Regions from separate parts of the Cupriavidus sp. SHE genome, predicted to be linked through region 2. Evidence: predicted binding sites of a transcription regulator. Region 2 holds the regulator's gene; the other holds the start of a gene.
What was found. Region 2 encodes sigma-54, which starts transcription at its own class of promoters, with help from an activator protein. Its sites were predicted from a motif close to TGGCANGNAANCTGCTTT; they were not measured.
Positions count from the first base shown of each region.

Region 1: RN01_RS07890 (ammonium transporter) is a predicted target of sigma-54. The motif match lies at 1,964-1,981, and genes of this name have one in related genera.

Region 1 covers NZ_JWMB01000016.1:88,123-91,474, forward strand. Annotated here, with positions in the region: gene RN01_RS07875 (CreA family protein) at 56-532, opposite strand; gene RN01_RS07880 (acyl-CoA thioesterase) at 540-1,025, opposite strand; gene RN01_RS07885 (HU family DNA-binding protein) at 1,180-1,461, opposite strand; gene RN01_RS07890 (ammonium transporter) at 2,013-3,215, shown strand.
Region 2 covers NZ_JWMB01000039.1:94,495-97,846, forward strand. Annotated here, with positions in the region: gene ptsN (PTS IIA-like nitrogen regulatory protein PtsN) at 1-64, opposite strand, end outside; gene hpf (ribosome hibernation-promoting factor, HPF/YfiA family) at 540-893, opposite strand; gene RN01_RS19720 (RNA polymerase factor sigma-54) at 944-2,422, opposite strand; gene lptB (LPS export ABC transporter ATP-binding protein) at 2,546-3,337, opposite strand.

The DNA.
Region 1 (3,352 bases), on a different contig from region 2:
TGACGCCCCCTCTTCCGCAAACGGGAGAGGGGCGCAAACCCTCAATCTCTGAATATCACTTCACCGGAATCGGCGTCCCCGCCGGCACCGGCACGGCAGTGACCGAGTTCTGCGGGCTGCCGGACACGATCCGATCCGAATACGTCAGATAGACCAGCGTATTGCGCTTGCGGTCCACTGCGCGCACCACGTGCAGCGTCTTGAACAGGATCGACATGCGCTCGGAGAACACATCCTCTTGCGCCTTCACCGGACCCTTGAACGTGATCGGCCCCACCTGGCGGCAGGCGATCGACGCCTCTGGCGGATCTTCGGCCATGCCGAACGTCCCCTTGATGCCGCCGGTCCGGGCGCGCGAGACGTAGCAGGTCACCCCGTCGACTTGCGGATCGTCGTAAGCCTCGATAACGACTTTGTCCGATCCGGTCATGCGGAAATTGGTGGAAACGCTGCCGATCTCTTCGGCCTGTGCCGCGCAGGCAAGCATACCGATGGCAAGGCCCGCGGCCATGCCGATACGAAGTCTGGTCATGTCGGGGTCACGGCGTGGAGCCTTTGATCTCGTCGTGGCGACGTTCCATTTCCTGGCGCAGCGCGCGTCGCTGCTTGGCGGCTTCGAAGCGCTGGCGCTCCACTTCGTCACGCGGCTGCAGCGGCGGCACCTCGGCCGGCGCACCGTTGTCGTCAACGGCGACCATCGTGAAGTAGCAGCTATTGGTATGGCGCACGACCTTGCTGCGGATATTCTCGGTCACCACCTTGATACCGATCTCCATCGAGCTGCGGCCCGTGAAGTTGACGGCAGCCAGGAACGTCACGAGTTCGCCCACGTGGATCGGCTGGCGGAACATCACCTGGTCCACCGACAGCGTAACCACGTAGCGACCGGCATAGCGGCTGGCGCAGGCGTAGGCCACCATATCGAGGTATTTCAGGATCGTGCCGCCGTGGACATTGCCGGAGAAATTGGCCATGTCCGGCGTCATCAGCACGGTCATGGAAAGCTGGTGGGACAGATCGTTCATCGCAGGAAATCCAGATTCGGGCATTCAGGCGCCGGCAGTGTAACTCGCCGCGTGCGTGAATGGGAGCCCGGCCCACCCCAGCCATGCAAGAAACTTTCGACAAAAGAAAAGCGGCCCCGCAGGCCGCTTTCTTTGCTTCTCAGACGCGATGTGCTTACTTCTTCTTGTTCACAGCGTCCTTGAAACCCTGACCTGCCGAGAACTTCACGGTCTTGGCCGCAGGAATCTTGATCGTTTCGCCGGTGCGCGGATTACGACCGGTGCGGGCAGCACGTTTGCCCGAGCTGAAACTGCCAAAACCCACCAGAGTGACCGAGTCGCCCTTGGCTACTGCCTTCTTGATACTGTCCAGCGCAGCGTTCAGCGCGCGCTCGGCGGCGGCGTTGCTGAGTTCTGCTTCCGCGGCGATGGCCGATACCAGTTCACCTTTATTCATGGCTGATTTCCCTTGTTGGTCGTCGTCACCGGACTTTTTACCGCATGGCAGAAGTCCGATCGGCGCAGTCTAATCTGCCCTTTGTGCCTTGGGCAATCCCCAGTGGCACCAATGCAACGAAAACTGCCGGAAATCGTTCTGTGGCAAGACTTAGCGGGCGTTCTCCCCCTCTGTTCCGAGAATCGAAACGTCACTTTTTGCGGCTGTCTGCTGTACCGAATATCGCACATCGGCATTCCCGGAGAAATTGCCGTACCCGTCACCGGAACGTTCGGCTCCCATTTACCAGGCATCAGTCCGTCCAGACTCAACAACGCCCAGTTCAGGTGCAATGCACCGTTTCGGGTCTGATTTGACAACACAACGTGCGCCATCACGGCGCATTTGCACCTCATTCCCTCTTTTTGGGCGTTGGCATTCCGCGGCTCAGAGTGACCCGAAACGCCATCCAAGTGCGCCACGCACTGAGTTTGCGCGGTTTTTCGGCATTCATGCCCAGATCTGGAACGGCTTTTGCATACCCATGCTCCCATTTTGAGCATGGGGCAACGATGGACAACTTGAAAACCGGTACGGATGCAATGTTCATCCTGCTAGGCGCAATCATGGTGCTAGCCATGCACGCGGGATTCGCATTCCTGGAGCTTGGCACCGTCCGCAAGAAGAATCAGGTCAATGCCCTGGTCAAGATCCTGGTCGATTTCGCGGTCTCGACGATCTCATACTTTTTTATCGGTTATACGGTCGCCTACGGTGTGCAATTCATGTCCGGGGCAGATGTACTGGCGCAAAAAAGCGGCTATGAGCTGGTGAAGTTCTTCTTCCTGGCCACATTTGCTGCGGCCATCCCGGCGATTATCTCGGGCGGTATTGCCGAGCGCTCGCGGTTCAACCCGCAACTCGCAGCCACGTTCGTGCTGGTCGGTTTCGTCTACCCCTTCTTCGAAGGCATCGCGTGGAACAACCGATTCGGCATCCAGGACTGGATCGCCTCCGTGACCGGTGCGCCGTTTCATGATTTTGCCGGCTCGGTGGTGGTCCACGCGGTCGGCGGCTGGATCGCGCTGCCGGCGGTGCTGCTGCTGGGCGCGCGCCGCGGCCGCTATCAGAAGGATGGCCGCATCAGCGCGCACCCGCCTTCGAATATCCCGTTCCTCGCGCTGGGCGCCTGGGTACTGGCGGTGGGCTGGTTCGGCTTCAATGTCATGAGCGCGCAGACCGTCGACAAGATCAGCGGCCTTGTCGCGATCAACTCGCTGATGGCAATGGCGGGCGGCACGCTGGCCGCGTGGTGGGCCGGCCGCAACGATCCGGGCTTTGCCTACAACGGCCCCCTGGCAGGCCTGGTCGCCGTTTGCGCGGGCTCGGACCTGATGCATCCGCTGGGCGCGCTGATTACCGGTGCGGTGGCGGGTGTGCTGTTCGTTCATCTGTTTACGCTGGCGCAGAACAAGTGGCACATCGACGACGTGCTCGGTGTCTGGCCCCTGCACGGCCTGTGCGGCGCCTGGGGCGGCATCGCCGCGGGCATCTTCGGCAGCCACGCGCTCGGCGGTATCGGCGGCGTCTCGATCGTGGCCCAGCTTATCGGCACGGCCATGGGGATCGTGATTGCCCTGGTGGGCGGCACCGTGGTCTACGGCACGCTGAAGAAGGTCGTCGGCATTCGCCTGGACGCTGAGGAGGAGTACAACGGCGCCGACCTGACACTGCACCGCATCTCCGCTACACCGGAGCGCGAAACGAGCTGGTAATCGACACGCTTGCAGCCTCGAATCGCCCCAAATAAAACGGCCGGAATCATCCGGCCGTTTTACTTTGTGTTCACAAAGATTAACTTGAACTTTGATCTCGACGCGCCCAATAATGCCCTTGGACTCCCGAAGAAACG
Region 2 (3,352 bases):
TGCTGGTGACGGTGACGTCGAGATTAATGTTGCCGGGTGGCAGCAATTTGGCCAAACGATTCATGGGCGATGCACGAGGAGTCAGAAAGGCGAGCCGACGCACATGAGTCGTCCCGCTGCGTTGGGCAATTCAGGCTATTGAGCGCAAAAGGACGCCCGCATTGGAGCGTCCGGCCATTATAGAGCAGGGCCACTGCGCACTTGTGCGCTGCGGCGCCGGCGCCGCGAGTGGTGCCGCGAGCTTGCCGGTCGGATTGCCCACCCAGAAAACTGCGCCCGCTATCGCGTGATCTTTCGCCACGCGGAATGCCGGGCCGGTTGTCCGGGGCCGTCCTGTCTGTAGTTGTTGTATGGCGCAGCATACACCGAGCGGCGTCAGTTGCGAACACCCTCGGCTGACCAAATGTTGCAGGGCTGGTACTTGGGTAACGGGTGCGCCAGCGGCGCGTCCGCCTCGCGCCCATCAAAAAAGCCGCGCAGATGCGCGGCTTTGCTCTTCCTATCTATCCTCTAAGGGGCGACCTGGTGTCGCCGCCAACTTATTGTTGTTGTAGTTGTTCGGCAGCCATCTGGTACTTGACCGCTTCCCGGTCATGCCCTTGCACGCGGTCCTTGTAGCGGATCACCTGGCGGTCGAGCTTGTCGACCAGGCAGTCGATTGCAGCATAAAGGTCTTCATGATGCGCTTCGACGAAGATGTCCTTGCCCTTGAGGTGCAGGTTGATTTCCGCGTACTGACGCTTGTCCTTTTCCTTATGGTTGTCTACGGATAGCAGCACGCTTACGCCAATGACCTGATCGAAATGTCTGACAATTCGCTCCAGTTTCGTTTCCACATACTCACGCAGCGGCGGCGTGATGTCGAGGTGGTGTCCACTGATCTTGAAGTTCATAGCGCTTCTCCTTCTGAAAGAGCCGCACCAGGCAGGCGGTTGCGGCTCGGCTACAAAGTCTTGCGGAGATTGACTGCGGGGATCTTCAGCGCTTCGCGGTACTTGGCCACCGTGCGGCGTGCGACCACAAAGCCCTGTTCGCCCAGCAACTCGGCGATGCGGCTGTCGGAAAGGGGATTCCTGGGTTCTTCGGCTCCTATCAGTTGCTTGATCAGCGCGCGGATCGCCGTGGATGAGGCCGCGCCGCCAGTCTCCGTGGAGACGTGGCTACCAAAGAAGTACTTCAACTCGAAAGTACCCATCGGCGTGGCCATGTATTTATTCGTAGTCACCCGGGAAATGGTCGACTCGTGTAGACCCAGTGTATCGGCAATCTCCCGCAAAACCAAGGGGCGCATCGCGATTTCCCCGTGCGAGAAAAAGTTCCTTTGACGTTCCACAATTGCCTGCGCAACACGCAGGATCGTGTCGAAACGCTGCTGAATGTTCTTGATGAGCCACCGCGCCTCCTGGAGCTTCTGCTGCAGCCCGGCCGCACCCGCTTCCCCTTTTGCACCGCGCAAAATCTGCGCGTACATGTCGTTGATGCGCAGACGCGGCATCACGTCGGGATTGAGCTGCGCGATCCAGCTACTGCCACTCTTGCGCACGAACACATCCGGTACCACGAAGTCCGCTTCCGGACGGCTGTAGGCATGTCCGGGATACGGTGCAAGCGAGCGGATCAGATCGTGCGCGGCCTTAAGTGCAATTTCGTCAACCTGCAGGGCTTTCTTGAGCCGCGTGTAGTCACGCACGGCCAATAATTCCAGGTGGTGGTTGACGATCGATAATGCAAGGTCCCGCTGCGGATGTTGCAGACGGCGCAGTTGCAGGGTGAGGCATTCCGCCGCGTTGCGCGCACCCACGCCAGGCGGGTCGAAGCTCTGCAGCAGGGTCAGTATCGCCTGCACTTCATCGACTTCGAATTCGAGTTCCTTGGGCAGTTCCGAACAGATCTCGTCGAGCGTTGCGCCCAGGTAGCCGTCGTCGTCGAGCGACTCGATCAGGAAGATGGCCAGGCCCTTGTCACGCGTGGAGATCTTCAGCGGCGTGAGCTGTTCCATCAGGTATTCGCGCAGCGTGGGTTCCGCTTCGCGAAGCTGCATCGGCGACTTCTCGTCATCGTCGCCCTGAGGGCGGCGAGCGAAATCGTCCAGGCTCCAGTCGCTGCCGTAATCGTCACTCGCGCTGTCGCCGTAGCTGTCGTCTTCGCCATTGGCGCCGTTCGTGCGATCGTCGCCGTTACCTTGCGGTTCGGAAGATGCTGGCGCCGGGGCGCTTTGCAAGTTGACCGACCCGTCCGCGGCCACGCGCAGCGGGCTTTCGATCCAGTCGTTCTCGCGTTCGAGCAGCGGGTTCTCGGTCAGCGCCTGCTCGACTTCCTGTTGCAGCTCCAGTGTGGATAACTGCAGCAGCCGGATGGACTGCTGCAGTTGAGGAGTCAGAGCCAGATGCTGGGAAAGTCGAAGCTGAAGCGATGGTTTCATGCGACCTATTCTATGCGCATCTTCCCGTTGTTGGAACGGAAATTGCTATCACCTATCGCTGGCACTTCGTGATCGCCAACGGCAAGTTGACGAATGCTGCAAAGCGGCGTCGCGGCCGCTTGATCACATGCGGAAGTTCTCGCCCAGATAGACGCGTCGCACGGACTCGTTGGCGATGATTTCCTCGGGCTGTCCCTCGGCCAGCACGGTGCCTTCGCTGATGATGTATGCGTGGTCGCAGATGCCCAGCGTTTCGCGCACGTTGTGGTCGGTAATCAGCACGCCGATGTTGCGTGCCTTCAGGAAGCTGACGATGCGCTGGATCTCGCCCACGGCGATCGGGTCCACGCCCGCGAATGGTTCGTCGAGCAGGATGAAGCGCGGCGCCGACGCCAGCGCGCGCGCGATTTCCACGCGGCGGCGCTCGCCGCCCGACAGCGATAGCGCCGGGTTGTTGCGCAGGTGGGCGATCTGCAGGTCATCGAGCAGCGAGTCGAGCCGGCGATCGATTTCCTGCTTGGGCAGTGGCTTGCCGTTGACCACTTGTAGTTCCAGCACCGCGCGGATGTTCTCCTCCACGTTGAGCTTGCGGAAGACCGAGGCTTCCTGCGGGAGGTAAGACAGTCCCATGCGCGCGCGCTCGTGGATGGCCAGGCCGCTGATGTGCTGGCCATCGAGCACGATATCGCCTTCGTCCAGCGCGACCAGTCCGACGATCATGTAGAACGACGTGGTCTTGCCCGCGCCGTTCGGGCCGAGCAGGCCGACGACCTCGCCGCTCTTGACGTCGAGCGAGACGTCCTTGACCACGGTGCGCGAGCCATAGCGTTTCTTCAGATGGCGCACGACCAGCGTGCTGCTATCCGTGGATGGGGCGGAAGAAGCCTGGTCGGCGAGCGTGGCGGTATCGTTCATCGGGTACGGATGGAG